DNA from 4 places in the Streptomyces sp. AM 2-1-1 genome. Region 3 is predicted to be linked to each of the others. Evidence: riboswitches for the same ligand, from Rfam matches in the RefSeq annotation. Region 3 holds a riboswitch; each other region holds the start of a gene.
The links. A riboswitch is a leader RNA that binds a small molecule or an ion and turns the genes downstream of it on or off. The one in region 3 is predicted to bind cobalamin.
Positions count from the first base shown of each region.

Region 1: it holds a riboswitch for cobalamin, as region 3 does, so the genes downstream of both, PZB77_RS29555 (ABC transporter substrate-binding protein) here and PZB77_RS09620 (ribonucleoside-diphosphate reductase subunit alpha) in region 3, are expected to answer to the same signal.
Region 2: it holds a riboswitch for cobalamin, as region 3 does, so the genes downstream of both, PZB77_RS25010 (cobalamin biosynthesis protein) here and PZB77_RS09620 (ribonucleoside-diphosphate reductase subunit alpha) in region 3, are expected to answer to the same signal.
Region 4: it holds a riboswitch for cobalamin, as region 3 does, so the genes downstream of both, PZB77_RS01285 (CbtB-domain containing protein) here and PZB77_RS09620 (ribonucleoside-diphosphate reductase subunit alpha) in region 3, are expected to answer to the same signal.

Region 1 covers NZ_CP119147.1:6,839,253-6,844,615, forward strand. The annotation lists gene PZB77_RS29540 (acyl-CoA dehydrogenase) at 1-425, shown strand, start outside; gene PZB77_RS29545 (acyl carrier protein) at 670-930, shown strand; gene PZB77_RS29550 (beta-ketoacyl-[acyl-carrier-protein] synthase family protein) at 927-2,150, shown strand; cobalamin riboswitch at 2,267-2,455, shown strand; gene PZB77_RS29555 (ABC transporter substrate-binding protein) at 2,517-3,566, shown strand; gene PZB77_RS29560 (iron chelate uptake ABC transporter family permease subunit) at 3,686-4,702, shown strand; gene PZB77_RS29565 (ABC transporter ATP-binding protein) at 4,699-5,363, shown strand, end outside.
Region 2 covers NZ_CP119147.1:5,750,040-5,755,402, forward strand. The annotation lists gene PZB77_RS25005 (cobyric acid synthase) at 1-955, opposite strand, end outside; gene PZB77_RS25010 (cobalamin biosynthesis protein) at 952-1,944, opposite strand; cobalamin riboswitch at 2,069-2,203, opposite strand; gene PZB77_RS25015 (hypothetical protein) at 2,365-2,595, opposite strand; gene PZB77_RS25020 (inorganic phosphate transporter) at 2,608-3,888, opposite strand; gene PZB77_RS25025 (class II aldolase/adducin family protein) at 4,188-4,871, shown strand; gene PZB77_RS25030 (alpha/beta fold hydrolase) at 4,999-5,363, shown strand, end outside.
Region 3 covers NZ_CP119147.1:2,295,463-2,300,825, forward strand. The annotation lists gene PZB77_RS09615 (GNAT family N-acetyltransferase) at 36-548, shown strand; cobalamin riboswitch at 738-877, shown strand; gene PZB77_RS09620 (ribonucleoside-diphosphate reductase subunit alpha) at 1,019-3,436, shown strand; gene PZB77_RS09625 (ribonucleotide-diphosphate reductase subunit beta) at 3,436-4,470, shown strand; gene PZB77_RS09630 (hypothetical protein) at 4,588-5,363, opposite strand, start outside.
Region 4 covers NZ_CP119147.1:294,617-299,979, forward strand. The annotation lists gene PZB77_RS01275 (tetratricopeptide repeat protein) at 193-546, shown strand; gene PZB77_RS01280 (CbtA family protein) at 645-1,430, opposite strand; gene PZB77_RS01285 (CbtB-domain containing protein) at 1,452-1,667, opposite strand; adenosylcobalamin (AdoCbl) riboswitch at 1,713-1,803, opposite strand; gene PZB77_RS01290 (histidine phosphatase family protein) at 1,915-2,553, shown strand; gene PZB77_RS01295 (undecaprenyl/decaprenyl-phosphate alpha-N-acetylglucosaminyl 1-phosphate transferase) at 2,617-3,828, opposite strand; gene PZB77_RS01300 (carboxymuconolactone decarboxylase family protein) at 4,209-4,697, opposite strand; partial or broken gene PZB77_RS31205 (pirin family protein) at 4,903-5,363, shown strand, end outside.

The DNA of each region.
Region 1 (5,363 bases), 4.5 Mb from region 3:
ACGCGCTCGGGCGCTGGAACGCCGCTTCGGGCGCCGCCCTGCGGGGGGTGGAGGCGCACGCCGCGCGCCAGGCCGCCGAGGCGTTCGCGACGTCCCTGGCCGCCTTGCCGGAGGGACCCGCGCGCCGGCGGCTCGCCGAGGTCGAGCGGTTGTTCCTGCTGCGGCAGGCCGGCCGCGCGGCCGGGGAACTGCTGGCCGTCGGACGGGTGACGGCCGAACAGGTACGTGCCCTGCCCGACCTGTACGAGGAGGCGGTGGCCGCCGTCGCCGCCCACGCCCCCGCGCTGGTGGAGTCTTTCGCCCTGCCGGACGAGGTCTTCGCCGACCGCCCGATCGCGGGGGCTGCCTACGCGGACGCCCACGACGACCCCGCGGGCCCCTGGCACCGCACCCCTGTCCGTACGGCGGAAGGCGCCACCCGATGACGGGCGGCGGACGGACCCGGCGGCCACGCGAGGCGGCGGGTTCGCTGGGGACGAAAGCGGTCCTCCTGGCCTACTGGGGAACGGTGTTCGTCGTCTCGATGGTGCGGAAGAAGCCGCAGGTGGGCGTAGAGGAATCGGTTCGTCGGAGGGCGTAACCAGACGGGGCCGCGGCAGTTACCCGGGCATGGGACCGCTGAACGCGCCCGCCGTGCCCCGGCCGTGAGCCGCATACAAGAGGAAGATCATGAAGGCCATTCATCCGAAGATCGTCGGCGTGCTGACCGACACGTTCAAGGTGCCCCCGGCCGAGATCCACCCGGAGTCCACGATGGACAGCCTGGAGATGGACTCGCTCGCGGTGGCGGAGTTCGCCGTCATCATCAAGGAGAACCTCGGTATCCACACACCGGTCGACACCCTCCACCGGGACGCCACCCTGGCGGACATCTCGGAGTTCATCCGTGCGGCGTCCCGCCGCAAGGAGCCGGTGAGCAACGCCCGATGAAGCGGCCCGAGATCGCCGTCACCGGACTGGGCATGATCACCCCGGCCGGCAACGACACGGCGTCCACCTGGGAGGGCGTGCTCGCCGGGGTGTCCTCGGCCCGCACCGTTCCCGAACTCCGCGGGTGCGCGGTCGACTTCGCCTGCACGGTCACCGGCATCGACCTGGACGAGGCCGTCGGCGGCCGTACCGCCTACCGGATGGGCAAGTACGTCAAGTTCGCCGTGCTCGCCGCACGGGAGGCGGTGGCCGACGCGGGGCTCGACCCGGGCGGCTGGGACGGCGCCCGGGTCTCGGTCGTGGTGGGCACCAGCAGCGGGGGGTCGGCGGCCCTCTCCGAGCAGGCCGTGGTGCTGGACCGGCAGGGCGCCGAGGCGTCCTCACCGGCGGGCATCCTCCTCACCATCCCCAACATGCCGGCCGCCGAAATCGCGATCCAGCTCGGCGCCACCGGCCCCAGTCTGGCGCCGTGCACGGCCTGTTCCTCCGGGGTCACGGCCCTGTCGGTCGCCCGGGACATGCTGGTGAGCGGCCAGTGCGACATCGCCGTCGCCGGGGCCACCGAGTCGATCGTCTTCCCGGTGGCGATGACCGGCCTGGCCCGCTCCGGAGCCGCGGCCCTGCCCGACGGCGACCCGTCGCGGCTCTGCCGCCCGTTCGCCGAGGACCGCGCCGGCCTCGTCATGGGGGAGGGGGCCGCCATCATGGTGCTGGAGCGGGCCGAGGACGCGCTGGCCCGGGGAGCGGTACCCCGGGCCCTGATCGCCGGCACCGGGGCGACCACCGACGCCCACCACCCCACCAGTCCGCATCCCTCCGGCAAGGTGGCCGGAGCGGCTGTCGAAGCCGCCCTGCGGGATGCCGGCTGGTGCGCCGAGGACGTCGGCCACGTCAACGCGCACGGCACGGCGACCCCGCTCAACGACGCCACCGAGGCCGCCCTCATCGCCCGGGCCTACCCCCACCGGCCACCGGTCACCGCCCCCAAGGGGGTGCTCGGCCACTGCATGGGGGCGGCGGGTGCCATCGAGGCCGCGCTCACCGTGCTCACCCTCCAGCACCAACTCGTCCCGCCGATCGCCAACCTGGACGCCCCGGCGCCCGGGTTCGACATCGACTGCGTCACCAAAGCGCCCCGGCCCGTCCCCGTCCGCCGTGCCGTCAGCCACTCCTTCGGGTTCGGCGGCCACAACGCGGTGATCGCGTTACGTCTCCCCTGAGCGGTCGGAGCCGGAGGGAGCCGTCACACGATCACCGTCCGGGACCGCCCGGCCGCTCCGGTCCCGCGGGGCAGCCGTGCGGGACCGGAGCGGGGCCCGGAGCGCCCGGAAGGGCGTGATAGCTTCCCAGTGCCAGTCGTACTCCACACAGGGGTCAGGGAATCCGGTGCGAATCCGGAACTGACGCGCAGCGGTGAGGGGGACGGGCGGGGCCATGGCCACTGGGAGACCCACGGGTGTCCTGGGAAGGCGCCCCGTCCGCACGAACCCGAGTCCGAAGACCTGCTGGCGCCCTGCGCCCCGTACGGGACGCAGTACTCCGTACAACGGGCCCCGCGCATGGGCCCAGAGACGCCGAGGTACCTCGTGCCGCCCATGGCCCGTTCCGCCCGTTCCGCTGCCCTGCTGACGGCGGGAATCCTGCTGCTGACCGCCTGCGGGGGTGGCGCCGGCACACCGGGCGCCTCCCGCGCGTCCGCCGACTCCGGGGACGGCTATCCGGTGACGCTGCACAACTGCGGACGCACCGTCACCGTCGCCGCGGCCCCGCACCACGCCGTCTCCCTCAACCAGGGATCGACGGAGATCCTGCTCTCCCTCGGCCTCGCCGACCGGCTCGCCGCCACCGCCACCTGGACCGATCCCGTCATGAAGGGCCTGGAGAAGGCCAACGCCGGGGTGCCGAGGCTCTCCGACAACGCCCCCTCCTCGGAGAAGGTGCTGGAGCGGGAACCCGACTTCGTCAGCGCCTCGTTCGAGTCCACACTCGGCAAGGGCGGGGTCGCCCCCCGGGAGCAGTTCGAGGACCTGGGCGTCCCCACGTACGTCTCGCCCGCCGACTGCACCGGCAAGGACAACAGCGGCGACGGCGACGGAGCCCGCTCCGCCTCCCTCACGCTGGACAGCGTCTACACCGAGATACGCGACCTGGCCGCGGTGTTCGGTGTCCGGGAGCGCGGGGAGGCGCTCGTCGCCGGTCTCCGGGACCGGGTGACGAAGGCGACGGCGGGCATCGACGCCTCCGGCACCACGCTGCTCTACTGGTTCGCCAACTCCCAGGCCCCCTACATGGCGGGCTGCTGCGGGGCGCCCGGCATCATCACCACCGCACTCGGCGCGGAGAACGTCTTCGACGACACCCACGAGGAGTGGCCCCAGATCAACTGGGAGACCGTCGCGGACCGTGACCCGGACGTCCTCGTCATCGGCGACCTCACCCGCGATGCGCAGACCGCCGAGAGCGCCGGGAAGAAGATCGCGTTCCTGGAGTCCAACCCGGCCACCAGGAACATGGACGCCGTACGGAACAAGCGGTACGTCCTGCTCAGCGGCCAGGCCATGAACCCCACCATCCGCACGGTGGAGGGGATCGAGCGCGTCGCGGCGGGGCTGCGCGGGTTCGGGCTCGCCGGGTGACGGCCGACCACCGGACGACGGCCGGCCACGAACCGGTGAGCACGGGTCTCCGGCGGCCGTCGGGTCTTCTCGAAGGCACCGCTCCCCGCCCCCCTGCGGCGGCCGGGCGCCGGACGGCCCTGCGCACGCTGCCCAAGCCGCTCCTGTGGGGCGGCGGTGTCCTTCTCCTCCTGCTCTCCGTCGCGGTCGCCGTCACCATCGGGCCGGCCCGGATCTCCGTCGCCGACGTGTGGTCGGTGGTGGCCGCACATCTGGGCCTCGGCACCACGGAACTGAGTCCGCTCCGCGACGGCATCGTGTGGGACCTCCGGATGCCGCGCACCCTGCTCGCCGCGGTCTGCGGCGCCGGGCTCGCGGTGTGCGGGACCGTCATGCAGTCCCTGCTCCGCAACCCCCTCGCCGACCCGTTCGTCCTCGGCGTCTCCTCCGGGGCGTCGACCGGCGCGGTCGTGGTCGTCGTGCTGGGCGTCGGCGGGGGAGCGGTGTCCCTCTCGGCGGGCGCGTTCGTGGGGGCGCTCGCCTCGTTCGCCCTCGTCCTCCTGCTGAGCCACACCCTCGGCGGCAGCACGGACCGGGTCGTCCTCTCGGGCGTGGCGGCGATGCAGCTCTTCTCGGCGCTCACCTCCTTCGTCGTGATGACCGCCGCCGACGCCGAGCAGACACGCGGGGTGCTCTTCTGGCTGCTCGGCTCGCTCGGCGGAGTCGGCTGGACGGACGTCCGGCTCTGCTCCGGGGTGGTCGTGTTCGCCCTGCTGATCTGCCTGGGCCACGCCCGTACGCTCGACGCCTTCGCGTTCGGCCAGGACGCGGCGGCCACCCTCGGCGTCCGTGTAACCCGCACCCGGACCGTGTTGCTCTGCACCACGGCGCTGCTGACCGCCGCGCTGGTCAGCTCCGCCGGGGCGATCGGCTTCGTCGGCCTGGTGCTGCCGCACGCCGCCCGTGCCCTCGCCGGTTCGGGACACCGAAGGCTGCTTCCGGTGACCGCGCTGGCCGGCGCGATCTTCCTGGTCTGGGTGGACACCCTCGCGAGGACCGTGCTGGATCCGCAGGAGGTGCCGGTGGGCGTGGTCACCGCACTGATCGGCGTCCCCGCCTTCGTCCTGGTCCTGTACCGCACCCGGCGTGTCGCATGAGCGCCCACGACACCGGGCTGCGGGCCGACCGGGTGAGCCGCGCGGCCGGCGGCCGCCTCATCCTCGACGGCGTGACCCTCGCCCCGCCGCCCGGCTCCACCGTCGGCCTCATCGGCCCCAACGGCTCCGGGAAGTCCACCCTGCTGCGGGTGCTCGCGGGTGTCCTGCCGCCCGAGGGCGGCCTCGTCACCCTCGACGGGGAGCCGCTCGCCGCGACCGGCCGGCGCACGGTGGCCCAGCGGGTCGCGGTGGTCGACCAGCACGCGGCGACCCAGGTCGAACTGAGCGTGCTCGACGTCGTACGCCTGGGCCGCATCCCGCACCGCCGCGCCTGGTCCGCACCGGGGCCGGAGGACGACGCAGCCGTCCGGCGGGCCCTGGAGCGGACCGGACTCACGGACCGGGCCGGGCAGTCCTGGCACACCCTGTCCGGCGGCGAACGCCAACGGGTCCAGATCGCCCGCGCCCTGGCCCAGGAGCCCCGCGAACTGCTCCTGGACGAACCCACCAACCACCTCGACATCCAGCACCAGCTGGAGCTGTTGTCACTGGTGTCCTCACTGCCCCTCACCTGTGTCGTCGCCCTGCACGACCTGAACCTGGCCGCGACCTTCTGCGATCTGATCACCGTGATGGACGGGGGACGGGTGGTCGCGGCGGG
Region 2 (5,363 bases), 3.5 Mb from region 3:
TGCCCCGGGTACCGGGCACCACGACCAGGTCCGCGTCGGCCAGCTCCTCCGGCCGGTCCACGAACCGCACGATCACACCCGGTTCCGCGGCGAGCGCGTCCACGTCGGTGAAGTTCGACATCAGCGGCACCGCGCACACCGCGACCCGCAGCACGTCCTCCCCGTGCGGAGGGGCCACGACCGACTCGCGGACGCTGCCGCGCAGCGACACGCGCAGCCCGTCCTCCTCGTCGATGCCGAGGCCGCGGGTGAAGGGCAGTACTCCGTACGTCCGCCGCCCGGTCAGCCCCAGCAGCATGTCCAGACCCGGCTCCAGCAACGACACGTCACCGCGGAACTTGTTGACGAGGTACCCCGCGACCAGCTCCTGGTCCTCGGCGCTCAGCAGCGCCGTCGTACCGAAGAACGAGGCGAACACCCCGCCCCGGTCGATGTCGCCGACGACCAGCACCGGGAATCGCGCGGCCCTCGCCACCCCCATGTTGACGATGTCGGTGCGCCGCAGATTGATCTCGGCCGGACTGCCCGCCCCCTCGCAGATCACGGCGTCGTACGTACCCCGGAGCTGTTCCAGACACTCCACGACCGTCCCGAAGAGCGACTCCTGCCGGCCCCCGTGGTAGCCGCGCGCGCTCATCTCGCCCACCGGCCTGCCCATCAGCACGACCTGGCTGGAGCGGTCGCCACCGGGCTTGAGCAGCACCGGGTTCATCAGCGCGGACGGCTCCACCCGGGCGGCCTGCGCCTGCATGGCCTGAGCCCGCCCGATCTCGGCGCCCTCCCGGGTCACGAAGGAGTTCAGTGACATGTTCTGCGCCTTGAACGGGGCGACCCTCACCCCCTGGCGCACCAGCCACCGGCAGATCCCCGCCGTGACGACGCTCTTCCCGGCGTCCGAGGTGGTGCCCGCGACGAGCAGGCCGCCGCCCCGCCGTGTGCCGGTGCCGCCGCTCATGCCCGTCCCCGTTCCGTGCTCGCTCGTCCCGCCGGTCGCCCGGCCACCAGTCGCTCCGCGGCCAGCCGTCCGGCGGCGCAGACCACCAGGGCCAGCACACCGACCCGGCGCGACAGCCGTACCGCCCGTTCGATGTCGCCCCTCTCCACGCTCACGTCCCGTCCCCCCGCGCCGTTCAGCACCGGCCGGTGCTCGACCCGCCCGCCGTACGCGAGCGTCCCGCCCAGCCGTACGCCGAGCGCCCCGGCGAACGCGGCCTCCACCGGGCCCGCGTTCGGGCTCGGGTGGCGGCCGGCGTCGGCGCGCCAGGCCCGGACCGCCTGCGCCGGCCGCCCGCCGGCGGCCACCGCGAGGGCGGCGGTGAGCCGGGCACCCGGCCAGCCCGCGACGTCGTCCAGCCGGGCCGAGGCCCAGCCGAAACGGCGGTGGCGCGGCGAGCGGTGACCGACCATCGCGTCGAGCGTGTTCACCGCGCGGAAGCCGGCCAGCCCGGGGACCCCGGCCAGCGCACCCCACACCAGGGCGCCGACGACGGCGTCCGAGGTGTTCTCCGCGACGGACTCCACGACGGCACGGGCGATCCCCGGACCGTCGAGCGCCTGCGGATCGCGGCCGCACAGATGCGGCAGTCGCTTCCGGGCCGCCTCGACGTCCCCGGCGTCGAGCGCCGCGCCGATGGACCTGGCCTCGCGCCCCAGCGACGTACCGCCGACGACGGACCAGGTGACGGCGGCCGTCAGCGCGACGGCAGCGCCGGGAGTGCGGCGTACGGCACGGGCCGCGAGCGCGGCCGCCCCCACGGCGGCCCCGGCGCACACCAGGGTGTGCAACGCGCCCCGGCCCCGGTGGTCGCGCCACAGACGCCGCTCCACGGCGGCGGCGGCCCGGCCGAAGCCAGCGACCGGATGGCCCCGCCGGGGGTCGCCCAGCAGCCGGTCGGCGACCAGCCCCGCTGTGGCCCCGTACGCGAAGACGCGGGCTCCACGCACCGCTCAGCCCGCCGTGCGACGCAGGGTCCCCAGGGGGGTCGGCAGAGGGTCGGGCGCACGGCGGCCGGGCATGGCGTGTGTCCTCACTCAGGGTCCGCGCCCTGGTTCGACGAAACGGCGACGAGAGTGTCCTGGCTCCCGGAACGGCGGCGTTCCCTCGCCGGTCCGCGGGTCCGCGCTGCGGACCGTGACCAGGCTCTGGGGCGCCGCCTCCCGGTGACAGTGGCGGGACCGCGCCGGATTCGCACCGGCTTCCTCTGCTGTCGCCGAAATGGCTCCGGCAGTCCACCACGCAGCGCGAAGGCCAGTCAACTCGCCGTTGACCTGCGGGGCCGCAGTGTGCGCGGACACACATCGGGCCGGACACACGGGGTGTCCGGCCCGACGAGCGGAAAAGGGGGTGCCCCCGGGGGGAGCGGGTCAGGCGACGATCAGGTAGATGCCGTACACGACCGCCGCCGCGCACAGCGCGAAGGAGGCGTACGCGCCGGTGCGCACCAGTGCGGAGGCCGAGCCGGAGACACTGCCGCGGAGTTCGCCGGCCCGCTTGGCGAGGCCGACGACGCCGAGGCTGAAGAAGCCGACCAGCGCCACGGTGACCACGAGGCTGACACCGAAAACGGTGGCGAGTGCTGCCCAGTCGATTTTCATGGGGGCGAGTCCTTACACCGCTGCCGGACGGGCCGGGTCGGTGGTCGCGGGGAGGGGGGTCGGGAGCGGCGAGGGGATGGTGGCGGTGAGACCGGTGACCGGGAGACCGGCGGCCGGCACCGCGGCGGGCGGCGGGGAGACGGCGACGACGGCCGCGGCGACGACGTCCGCGGGCTCATGCTCCGCCCCGGCGATGTCCGCGTGGCCGACCGGCCGGCGCCGCGACAGCTGCCAGATGACCCCGGACCCCGCCACGAGCAGCACGGCGACCAGCACGATGCCCCAGGTGCCCTGCCGGGTCAGGAACTCGGCGCCCGCGCCGACCAGGCCCGCCGCCGGGAGCGTCAGGCCCCAGGCGACGAACATCCGGGTCGCGGTGGACCACTTGACCGTCCCGCCCTTGCGGCCGAGCCCGGCCCCCATCACCGCGCCGGAGCACGACTGCGTGGTGGAGAGCGAGAAGCCGAGGTGCGAGGAGGCGAGGATGACGGTCGCCGCGCTGGTCTGGGCGGCGAATCCCTGCTGCGGCTGGAGGTCCGTCAGCCCGGTGCCCATCGTGCGGATGATGCGCCAGCCGCCGAGGTACGTACCCAGCGCGATGGCCAGACCGGCCGAGAAGATCACCCAGACCGGCGGGTTCGAGCCGGGGGAGAGGACGCCACCGGTGACGAGCGCCAAGGTGATGATGCCCATCGTCTTCTGCGCGTCGTTGGTGCCGTGGGCGAGCGAGACGAGACCCGCGGACGCGATCTGTCCGGCCCGGTAGCCCTTGGCCGTCGACTTCAGCTGCGCCTCGTCGGTGATGTTCCGGTTGACGCGGTACGACAGTTTCGTCGCGAGCATCGCGGCCGCACCCGCCACCAGCGGGGCGGCGACGGCGGGCAGCAGGACCTTGGTGACGACGGTGCCGCCGTTGACCGAGGACCAGCCCGCGGACATCACCGCGGCGCCGATGAGGCCGCCGAACAGGGCGTGGGACGAGCTGGACGGCAGACCGACCAGCCAGGTCACCAGGTTCCACAGGATGGCGCCGACGAGCGCCGCGAAGATGACCTCGGTTCTCAGGCCGTCCTCGGAGACGATCCCGCCGGAGATCGTCTTCGCGACCTCCACCGACAGGAAAGCGCCGACCAGATTGAGGGCGGCCGACATGGCCACCGCTGTCTTGGGCTTCAGGGCGCCGGTCGAGATGGTGGTGGCCATCGCGTTGGCGGTGTCGTGGAAACCGTTCGTGAAATCGAACACGAGAGCTGTCGCGACGACTATCGCGAGCAGCAGCGTGATGTGTTCCATTTACCCAGGCAATCGTTCGACGTCATTGGCAGGGTGAACGTAAGCAACCTGGGTGAACGGAAGATGAACTGGGCGGGGCGTCGCGGTGCCCTTCGGCGGGGCGGGTCATTCCGCTCGAGTCCGCGGAAGATCGCCCGGAGCCGCCGGCGCGGTGCGGGGACTGCCCCCGACCGGCGAGTCCCTCCGCACGAGGGAGCCCGCCGGGCCCCCGGATGTCTTTCCGGTCACGTTCCCGCCCGGTCGCCCGGTCCCCGGCGGATTCACAGGAAGCCGTCGTGGCGGTCCCTATGATCTCCTCCATGACCGAGGAGCGGGCGGCGAAGCGGAACCCACCGGAGCGGCACGCGCTCGCCCGGGCATGGGAGGACCTCGTCCGCACGGCGCGCAGGACGGCGGCGGAGGGGCTGGTCGTCGGTACCTCCGGCAACGTCTCCGTCCGCGTGGGCGACACCGTCCTGGTCACCCCGAGCGGAGTTCCGTACGACCGGCTCGGCCCCGAGGACCTCCTCGGCGTCGACCTCACGGGCCGCCGCACCGTCGGCACCCTCACCCCCACCAGCGAACTCCCGCTCCACCTGGCGGTCTACCGCGCCACCGGCGCCCTCGCCGTCGTCCACACCCACGCCGTGCACGCCACCGCCGTCTCGACGCTCGTCGACGAGATCCCGCCCGTGCACTACGCCGCCGCGATGCTCGGCGGACCGGTCCGCACCGCCGGTTACGCCCGCTACGGCACCCCCGAACTGGCGGCGAACATGCTCACCGCCCTCCGCGACCGCACCGGCTGCCTGCTCCGCAACCACGGCACGGTCACCTACGGGACGCATCCGGACGAGGCGTACGAGCGCACCGCCCAGCTGGAGTGGCTCTGCCGGGTCTGGCTCGCGGCCAGTTCCGTCCCCGGCCGCGCCCCCTCCCTGCTCACCGCGGAGCAACTCGACGAGGTCTCCGACGCGCTGCGGACCTACGGCCAGCCGGGCTGACCCGGCCGGCGCCTCCGGGGGCCCGCACCCGGCCGCCGCCCCACGCGGCACGCCCCGCGACACGCCGCCCCCACCGGACGGCCCATCCCACTGGCCTCCCGCACCCCCTTGCCCCGAGACTGGGGCCGTGCGCCAGGCAACAGCGACGGCAGCGGCCGTGTCCACGATCCTCGGCGCCGGCGCGGCAGCGGTCGCCGTCGGCAGATACGCCGGCGGCACCGCTCTCACGGTGCCCGCCGGCCGCCCCCTTCCCGCCGACCGCGGCCTGACCGTGCACGCGACGGCGCCCGGGCAGGTGACTCTGACCCGCTCCTTCGCCGCGCTCCGCCCCGGCGTCTGGGGACTCTCCGGCCCGGACGTGCACGCCGTCGTCGGCCCGGTGCTGGACGCACCGGCGCTCTCGGCCGACACCGTCGTCCGCCGCCTCGAACGCGTCACCCACGGCGCCCTCGAACCGGGCACCCGGGTCCGCGCCACCCCGCAGGTCCACCG
Region 3 (5,363 bases):
GCACGCGCACCGGGGCGTTCGGCGAAAATCGGGGGATGGACCTGACGATCAGAAGCGCCGCACCCGAGGAGTACGCCCTCCTCGGCGAGATCACGGCGCAGGCGTACCTCGGCGACGGCCTGCTCAGCCTCGGCGAGGACGACCCCTACCTGGCGAGACTGCGGGACGTGGCCGGCCGCGCCGCCGGGGCGGAGGTATTGGTCGTGGTGGACGACACCGGCACCGTGCTCGGCGGGGTCGCCTACGCCCCGCCCGGCAGCCCTCTCTGCGACGTCGCGGCGCCGGACGAGGCGGAGTTCCGGATGCTGGCGGTGGACAGGGCGGGACGCGGCCGGGGAGCCGGGGAGGCGCTCGTACGGGCGTGCGCGGCGCGGGCCCGGGCGACCGCCGGGGTCACCGGGCTGGTGCTGTCCACCCAGCCGGCCATGACCGGCGCGCACCGGATCTACCGGCGGCTCGGCTTCGCGCGCACCCCGGAACGCGACTGGTCTCCGGTCCCGGGCCTGACACTGCTCACCTACCGGCTGGACCTGGGCGCCGCCGGCTGAGGCGGTGCCGTGTGGCCGAGGCGGTGCCGTGTGGCCGAGGCGGTGCCGTGTGGCCGAGGCGGTGCCGTGTGGCCGAGGCGGCCGCCGCGCGATCCCCCCGTGGGCCCGGTCTCCTGCCGGTAACGACACCCCCGGGGACCCCCGGGGACCCCCGGCACCCCAGGCACAAGATGTGGGGTGCGTCCGCGGCACCGCCCCCCACATGTATGCTCGTCTCGCTGTCGTCGCAGGGGAATCCGGTGCGAATCCGGAACTGTCCCGCAACGGTGTGAACCGCGCGTTTCGCGCACCTTCGAGTCCGGCTACCTGCCGACAGCGCGTCCGGCTCACCCGAACCGGACGCCCGTACGTCCGGGCCTCGCGGATGGGCCGGTGGACGCCGTGTGCGGTGTTGCCCGTCTCCAGGTGGCACGCCCCGCGGCCCTCCCCTCCCCCGCCGGCCCAGGGCCGAGTGAGGGAGAGCACCACCCGTGACCATCGCGCCCGCCGATCCGGCGTCCGTGCCCGCGGCCGCCGCGGCGACCGAGCCCGCCGACGGCCCCGGGGCCGCGCTGCTGCGCACCTTGACCGCCCTCACCGCGGACCTGCCGGACACCGACCCGGGCAGGGTCGCCGCCGCCGCGCTCCGCGGCCGCAGCGCGCATGCCGACGAGGCGGAGCTGCGGAGCCTGGCCACCGAGTCGGCCGCCGGCCTGATCGCGGACGACCCCGCCTACTCCCGGCTCGCCGCCCGGCTGCTCACCCGTACGATCGCCGCCGAGGCGGCCGGTGAGGGCGCGGTGTCGTTCTCCGCTTCGGTCGCCATCGGTCACCGCGAGGGCCTGATCGCGGACCGCACCGCCCACTTCGTGGCGCTGCACGCGGTCCGGCTGGACGCACTGGTCGACCAGGCGCTCGTGGACGGCGCCGACGACCGGTTCGGCTACTTCGGGCTGCGTACCCTCCACAGCCGCTACCTGCTGCGCCACCCGCTCACCCGTCAGGTGCTGGAGACGCCCCAGCACTTCATGCTGCGGGTGGCCGCCGGTCTCGCCGAGGACGACACCGACCGGGCGGTGGACGAGGTGGCCGCGCTCTTCGGGCTGATGAGCCGGCTGGAGTACCTGCCGTCCTCCCCCACGCTCTTCAACTCGGGCACCCGCCACCCGCAGATGTCCTCCTGCTACCTGCTGGACTCGCCGCTGGACGAGCTGGACTCCATCTACGGCCGCTACCACGAGGTGGCCCGCCTCTCGAAGCACGCGGGGGGCATCGGTCTGTCGTTCTCCCGCATCCGCTCGCGCGGCTCGCTGATCCGGGGCACCAACGGGCTCTCCAACGGCATCGTGCCGTTCATGAAGACGCTGGACGCCTCCGTCGCGGCGGTCAACCAGGGCGGCCGGCGCAAGGGCGCGGCCGCCGTCTACCTGGAGACCTGGCACGCGGACGTCGAGGAGTTCCTGGAGCTGCGCGACAACACCGGTGAGGACCAGCGGCGTACGCACAACCTGAACCTGGCGCACTGGATCCCGGACGAGTTCATGCGCCGGGTCGACGCCGACGCGGCCTGGTCGCTCTTCTCGCCCGCCGACGTCCCCGAGCTGGTCGACCTCTGGGGCGACGCGTTCGACACCGCCTACCGGGCCGCCGAGGCGAAGGGCCTGGCGCGCCGGACGCTGCCCGCCCGCGAGCTGTACGGACGGATGATGCGCACCCTGGCGCAGACCGGCCAGGGGTGGATGACGTTCAAGGACGCCTCCAACCGCACCGCCAACCAGACCGCCGAGCCGGGCAGGGTCGTGCACTCCTCGAACCTCTGCACGGAGATCCTGGAGGTCACCGACGACGGCGAGACCGCCGTCTGCAACCTCGGCTCGGTCAACCTGGGCGCCTTCGTGGCGGACGGGGACATCGACTGGGAGCGGCTCGACGCCACCGTGCGCACCGCGGTGACCTTCCTCGACCGGGTCGTCGACATCAACTTCTACCCGACGGAGCAGTCCGGCCGGTCCAATGCCCGCTGGCGGCCGGTGGGTCTGGGCGCGATGGGCCTCCAGGACGTCTTCTTCCGGCTGCGCCTGCCGTTCGACTCCGCGGAGGCGCGCGCGCTCTCCACCCGCATCTCCGAGCGGATCATGCTCGCCGCGTACGAGGCTTCCTGCGACCTCGCCGAGAAGTCGGGCCCGCTGCCGGCGTGGAGCGAGACCCGCGCCGCGCGCGGGGTGCTGCACCCGGACCACTACGACACCGCTCCGGCCTGGCCGGAGCGGTGGGAGGCGCTGCGCGCCCGCATCGCGAAGACCGGCATGCGCAACTCGCTCCTGCTCGCCATCGCCCCCACCGCCACCATCGCCTCGATCGCCGGGGTGTACGAGTGCATCGAGCCGCAGGTCTCCAACCTGTTCAAGCGCGAAACGCTCAGCGGCGAGTTCTTGCAGGTCAACGCCTACCTGGTGGACGAGTTGAAGCAGCTCGGCGTGTGGGACGCGCGGACCCGTGAGGCGCTGCGCGACGCCAGCGGCTCGGTGCAGGGCTTCGGCTGGATCCCGGCGGACGTGCGGGCGTTGTACCGCACGGCGTGGGAGATCCCGCAGCGCGGCCTGATCGACATGGCGGCCGCCCGTACGCCGTACCTCGACCAGAGCCAGTCGCTGAACCTGTTCCTGGAGACGCCGACCATCGGCAAGCTCTCCTCGATGTACGCGTACGCCTGGAAGCAGGGGCTGAAGACGACGTACTACCTGCGTTCGCGCCCGGCGACCCGGATCGCCCGCGCCGCTTCCGGCACGGCGAACGCCGCTGCCCCGGCTGCCGCCCCCGCCGCCATCCCCGTCCAGCAGGCGGTCTCCGACGCGGAGGCGCTCGCCTGCTCCCTCGAAAACCCCGAGTCCTGCGAGGCCTGCCAGTGATGACCACCAACGATTCCACCGCGGGCGCCGCAGTGAAGAACCTGCTCGACCCGGGCTTCGAACTGACCCTGCGCCCCATGCGCTACCCGGACTTCTACGAGCGCTACCGGGACGCGATCAAGAACACCTGGACCGTGGAGGAGGTCGATCTCCACTCCGACGTGGCCGACCTCGCCAAGCTGTCCCCGGGTGAGCAGCACATGATCGGCCGGTTGGTGGCGTTCTTCGCCACGGGCGACTCGATCGTCTCCAACAACCTCGTGCTGACCCTGTACAAGCACATCAACTCCCCCGAGGCGCGGCTCTACCTGTCGCGGCAGCTCTTCGAGGAGGCCGTGCACGTCCAGTTCTATCTGACGCTGCTCGACACGTATCTGCCCGATCCGGACGACCGGGCCGCCGCCTTCGACGCGGTGGAGGAGATCCCGTCGATCCGTGAGAAGGCGCAGTTCTGCTTCCGCTGGATGGACTCGGTGGAGAAGATCGACCGGCTGGAGACCCGGGCCGACCGGCGCCGGTTCCTGCTGAACCTGATCTGTTTCGCCGCCTGCATCGAGGGGCTCTTCTTCTACGGCGCGTTCGCGTACGTCTACTGGTTCCGCTCACGCGGTCTGCTGCACGGCCTCGCCACCGGCACCAACTGGGTGTTCCGGGACGAGACGATGCACATGAACTTCGCCTTCGAGGTCGTGGACACCGTCCGCAAGGAGGAGCCGGAGCTCTTCGACGACGAGCTCCGCCGGCAGGTCACCGACATGTTGAAGGAGGCCGTCGAGGCGGAGTTGCAGTTCGGCCGCGACCTCTGTGGTGACGGGCTGCCTGGCATGAACACCGAGTCGATGCGCCAGTACCTGGAGTGCGTCGCGGACCAGCGCCTCACCCGGCTGGGCTTCGCGCCGCTGTACGGCTCGGAGAACCCGTTCTCCTTCATGGAGCTCCAGGGTGTCCAGGAGCTGACGAACTTCTTCGAGCGCCGCCCGTCGGCGTACCAGGTGGCGGTGGAGGGCACGGTCGGTTTCGACGACGACTTCTAGGAGCGGCGCCGCACTGCGGGCGGGGAAGTCGTCGGCCGGGGCGGGTGAAGGCGGCGGAGCCGGCACGGCGGCTCCGCCGTCGGGACACGTCGCCCCGACCGGGACGCTCTCACGTCCTCAGGATTTCTTCTCGTCGCGTGGGAGCAGGACGTAGTCACCCGTGGTCGTGTCCACGGACTCGACGACGAGCCTGTACGTACCGCTCTCCTCGGCGTCCAGGTCGATCGGATCGATGTAGGGGTAGAGGTCGCTCTTGCCGATCTCCCTGCCGTCCGGGGCCCGCAGGCTCCATTTCGGCCGCAGCCCTTTTTCGGCGTTGAGGGCGAAGGCGATGCGGTCCCCTGCCTGGGCGTCGATGGTGAACTCGTCCCGACCACCCGGCTGCTCGATTCTCCCCTCGATCGGGTTGTCGAGCCCGATGTTCCGCTTGTCCACGGGCGCGTCCCAGATCTTGATGGAGTACGTCTGCGGCAGTGACCCGTAGCCCAGGGCGACGCGCAGTGTGTAGGGTCCGGCCTCCTCGAGCTCCACCGCTTCGGACGAGGGGCAGCGGGCTGTCGCCTCGTAGAAGCCAGGCACTTTGTCCCCCTGCGCCCGGCGCAGCGACAGGACCCGTCCGAAGGTGTCGGCGCAGTCCAACTGCTGCACGTACACGCGCGTCCCCTTCAGGGCGGTGAAGGTGTACTCGTCGGCCGGATTTCCGTCGACGAGTTCGCCGGCGCCCTCCTCTGGCAGGTTCTTCCCGATCGTGTCACCCACCGCGACGTCGAACTTCTGCACCTCCTCCGCTCCGCCCGAGTCCGGCCACAGGGTGTACACCAGCCAGGCTGTGGTGATCAGCGCGATCGACACGAGAGTCATGAGCGCGATGGAGGAGGGTGACCCCAGCAGCC
Region 4 (5,363 bases), 2.0 Mb from region 3:
GGCCACGCCCTCCTCGTCCGGACGCCTCCCGTCATGCCCCGCACCTCACCGAACGTCCGGCGGCGTCGCCGCGAGCCCGCCGTACACCCCCGGCCAATTTGGTGGAATTTTCAACGACAGAGGTGGGTTGTCGCGATCACACGGGCGGGAGACCGGGAACGGCCTCTTCGCCGGCGGCAGAGGAGGAAGCAGATGGACCAGGGCTACTACGAGTTCGGCACGGCCGCCGACCGGTGGAACCGCGCGGAGATGTTCTTCGACGCCAAGGAGTACCTGACGGCGGCGCGCATCCTCGGTGGGCTCGTGGAGGAGGTTCCCGAGCAGGTGGCCCCGCGGCTGCTGCTCGCCCGGGCCTACTACCACTCGGCGCGGCTCGGGAAGGCCGAGGCGGAGCTGCGGACCGTGCTGGAGCGCGACCCCGTCGAGGACTACGCCCGGCTGCTCCTCGGACGCACGCTGGAGCGCCAGGGGCGGCACGAGGAGGCCAAGCCGCACCTGCGGATGGCCGCCGCGCTGAACGGCGATTTCCCCGGCGCCGACGACTGACGGCCGGGCCTGTCGGGGAGTGAACCGTCGGCAGGTACCGTCGCGGCGTGCGGGACGTGTGCGGCCGGAGAGGACTTCTCCGGCCGCACACGCACACGTCAGCCGACCACCCCGGCGGGCCGGGGAGCACTCTCCCGGGTGGCCGCGCCCCGTTCCCGCGAGGGGAGGAGGAGCCGTTCGGTGAGGGCGCCGAAGACCAGCCCGAAGCTCACCCAGAGGGTGGCCTGGACGGCGAGGGTGGAGAGCCGGAACTCCCAGAGCAGGCTCGCCGGGAAGTCCGCGCCCACCTCGTCGAACGACGGCAGGAACACATAGGCGAGCCCGATCAGCACGACGTATCCGGCGGACGCGGCGATCGTCGCGTTCCAGTTGCCGAGGCGCGGTGCGAGCCTCCTCCCGCCGATCACGGCGGCGACGGCGAGCAGCACGCTGAGCACCACCATGAGGAAGAACAGGCCGGTACGTTGCCCGATGGTGTCCGGGTCGCCCACGGCCGGCGGGTTGGCCGGATATTTGAGGAACGGTACGACGTACACGGAGAGCAGCGCCGCCCCCGCGACCAGGGCCGCGGTGGCCCGGGGGCCGAAGGCGCCGATGCGGCCGAGGGCATAGCAGAAGACGAGTGCCGCGATGCCGCCGACGGCGACGCCGAAGACGAGGATGCCGGTGGCGAGACCGCCGGTGGCCTGCATCGTGCGGCTGACCAACTCCTCACCGCCGTGGTGGTCGTGGCTGTGAACGTGGCTGTGGGCCTCCTCCAGGGCGATGGCCGCGTCCACGCGCGACTCACCGAGGAAGTAGGCGACGAGGAGCGCCGCGGCGCCCGCGACAAGGCCCGCGAGCATGCCGCGGAGCAGGAGCGCTCGAACGGATAGGGAGTTCATGGAGTTCGGTTTCCCCGTGTCCTAGTGGCAGGGGAAGCCGAGGAGGTGACGGCCGTCGTGGAGCCACTCGTGCACGGCCTCGCCGGAGATGAGCGAGGTAGCTCCCTGCTCGGCGCCGACGAAGTACAGCAGGACGAGCATGAGAACGCCGAAGAAGACGGCCCACGGGGCGATCGCCTTCAGCGAGAGGGGGGTGACGGCGGGTACGCCGGTTGCGGGTGCGGCAGTATGTGCCATGGCAGAACCTCCTGGGGGAACACGCGTCCCGATCGTGGTGCCTGAGACGACGGTGCTGGGTCTGACTTCCCGCGGTTACGGGTTCACAGTGGCGCGACCGTGCCGGATTCTCACCGGACTTCCGTGCTCCGTCGTCATGCTGGTCAGACCATAGCGCCTGTGTTCGGGGGCCGCCATGGTGCGATGTGCCGGTCGATCCCCAACGTACCCATGGGGAATGGGCGTTGAGCGAGAGGAAATGGACGGAATGACGCTGCGGGTGACGTTCCTCTCACCGGCTCCGGGGCCGGCGCTGCGCGAGGCGAGGTTCGCGGGCGCCGACGACGGCGAGGCCGGGGACGGTGCACGTCCGATCGATCCCGCGGGCGAGCGCCGTGCCCGTGCCGCCGCTTCGGCGGTCCCGGACGCCGGGCGCCACCTGTCGGGTCCCTCGCAACGCTGTCTGCGTACGGCGCGGGCGCTCGGAGTGAGGCCCGTCCCCGAACCGGTCCTGCACGACTGGGACATGGGGCGGTGGCGGGGGCGGAGGCTGGCGGAGGTGTCCGCCGGCGAACCGGAGGGCGTCGCGGCCTGGCTCGGTGATCCCGCGGCGGCGCCGCACGGGGGCGAGTCCCTGCACGGCCTGCTCGGACGCGTGGGCGGCTGGCTGGACTCGCTCGCCGGGGCGGACGGCGCGAGTGAGGGGGACGGGCGGGTCCTGGTGGTCGCGGAACCCGCCGTCGTCCGCGCGGCGGTCGTACACGCGGTGGCCCTTCCCCCGGCGGCGTTCTGGCGCCTCGACGTGGCGCCCCTCTCCCTCGTCGCCCTCACCGGGCGGGCGGGCCGGTGGAACCTGACGCTGGGCGCCCCGCTCCCGGGCTCCGGCGGCGCGGCGGCCCGCGCGTAGGACGGACCGGCCCTGCCCGAGCCTCCCTCCGGAGAGCGGTCGGAGCAGCCGGTGCGAGAAGGTTCAGCGCCGGTCGCCGGCCAGGTCAGAGGGGCGCCCCTCGGACGACTTCCTGGTCGCGGCGATCTGCGGTGCGGTGGATGCCCGCGAGGGCGTCGCAGCCGCCTTCCGACCGGGGGTGGAGAGTTGCTGTGCGGGGCCGGGCACGGAGGCCGCCCGCCGCGACGGCGTACCCGCTGCGGTCTGCGGGGCCGCGGCGTCCTTGACGGGTTTACGGCGTACGCCGGTACGCGGCGCGGGTGCGGAGTGGACCGGTACGCGCAGCAGCGCCAGCACCGCGAGGGCGGCGCCCGCCGGCACGGCCAGGCCGACCGCGGGGTGGATCACCCCGGTGTGGATGAGGGTGCCGGTGGACGCGCAGGCCGCCGTCGTCAGGATCATGGTGACCGCCGCTCCCCTGGGCGTCAGGCGCAGGCGGCGGAGCCGGTGCACCGCGTGGTCCTGGGCCTCTGCCAGGAAGGACCGGCCCGCCTTCTTCCGGGACAGCAGGACGAGGACCAGATCGGCGAGCGTCATCGTCATCAGCACGGGGACCGACACCCACGCGGCGCTCCCGTCGGGGGCCTCGGAGAGCACCAGCAGGGCTGCGCCGGAGAGGAGGAAGCCGGTGTACTGCGAGCCGCAGGAGCCGTAATAGACGCGCGCGGGCGGCCAGTTGTACGGCATCACGCCGAGAACCGAGGCGCCGGCCACGGCGAGCAGCAGCACGGCACCGGGGTGGTGGTCGACGGCGGCGCAGGCGAGCAGTCCGGCGGCGAGGACCACGGTCACTCCGGCCGCCGTGCCGTCCGAGCCCTCCAGCAGTTGCAGGGCGTGGGTGAGGAGCACCATGAGGACGGCTCCGCCCACTGCCGCCACCGGGGAAAGCCCGGAGAACGCGGCGACGAGTGCCGCCAGGACGGTGCGCAGGACGAGTTCCGTCCGGGCACCGACCGGGCGCACCTCCTTCACCAGTCCGAGTACCGCGACCGCGGCGGACGCGGTGAGCAGGAAGCGCACGCCCGCGCCGGGTTCGGGAAGGCCCAGGCGGGGGGCGGCCACCATCACGCCGGTGGTCGCCAGGACGACGGCGACACCGGCGCCGACGGTCCGCCGGGGCCCTCGGCGGCCGCCTTTCGCCGCGATGACCGGGGCGAGCCCGCGGACGACCGCGGTGAGTGCCACGGTGATCACCAGCGCGACCGCCCCGGAGATGATGACGCCGACCACGTTCACCTGCTCTGCCTTTCCTCGTTCCTGGCCCCGTGGCGTCGTCCGCCGCCGGGAGCCCCCGCACGGCACTCCCGGAACGCGCGACCGGGCGGCACACCGCGCCACCCGAGTGGAGTCGTTCCACAACCTAAGGTGCACATGTAGTGATATGCCCCAAATAACACGCAGAGGGACATTTTGATTGGAGTTCGAGGAAAACCGAACAGGTGGGCAGCGGACGGGAGGTCCACCGTGTCCGGTCGGCCGACAGGGGCGTGAGGCGTACGCGGCCCCGTACGTCAGCCCGCGAGAGGCAGGCACGGCAAGAACGCTTGCACCGGCGGGAACGGCGGGAACGGCCGAGAGCGACGGTGCGGGCCCCAGATCGCCTGGGGCCGGTGGTGTCACTGCGCCGGAACGGCTCGCACCGGGTGCTTGCTCATGATGGACACCCGGTTGAAGGCGTTGATGGCGACGGCCACCCAGATCACCGCTGCGATCTCGTCCTCGGAGAGGGCGGACCGGGCCAGAGCGTAGGAGGTCTCCTGCAGCTGGGCGTCGGCGGGCCGGGTGGCCGCCTCCGCGAGGGCGAGGGCGGCTCGTTCCTGGGCGGTGAACACCTCGGTGTCGCGCCAGGCGGCCAGTACCCCCAGGCGCCGGGTCGTGTCGCCGGCGCGGAGGGCGGCCCGGGTGTGGACGTCCAGGCAGTACGCGCAGCCGTTGATCTGGGAGACCCGGAGGTTGACCAGTTCCACCAGGGTCCGGCTCAGCCCGGCCTTCTCCGCGGTGGCGCGCACCGCTTCGGAGGTCGCGACCAGCGCGCGGTAGGCCGCCGGGCTCTGCTTGTCGATGTACACCCGTCGCTTCTCCTGTGCCGTCTCGGCGCCGCTCACCCTGGTCTCCTCACCGGGGCGCGTCGCCCCTTCCACCTCTCCGTGCGCCCGGGCGGACGACGGCTTACCATCGAGCATGATCGTTGAACATGAAAGCACCTCCGGCGGGGGCCCCGTTCCCGGGGAGAGCGGCGTCGCCCCTGACCGGCACACGCGGCCCCCCGGCGCCGAAGGGCCCGGCGCCGCGGCGGAGCCCGCCCCCCGCGTGGACGTGCTCACGGCGCGGGACGTACCCCTCGGCGGCCCCCGGGCCATGACGGTGCGGCGCACGCTGCCGCAGAAGGCGCGCACCCTCATCGGCGCCTGGTGCTTCATCGACCACTACGGACCGGACGACGTCGCCCGCACGGGCGGCATGGACGTGGCTCCCCATCCGCACATCGGTCTGCAGACGGTCAGCTGGCTCTTCAGCGGGGAGATCGAGCACCGCGACAGTCTGGGCAGCCACGCCTTCGTACGCCCGGGCGAGCTCAACCTCATGACCGGCGGCCGCGGGATCAGCCACACCGAGGTCTCCACACCGGACACGGCCGTGCTGCACGGGGTGCAGTTGTGGGTGGCGCTCCCCGACGCACACCGGCACGCCGACCGCGACTTCCGGCACCACGCGCCCGAGCCCGTCGTCGTCGACGGTGCCGTGCTCCGGGTGTTCCTCGGGTCCCTGGC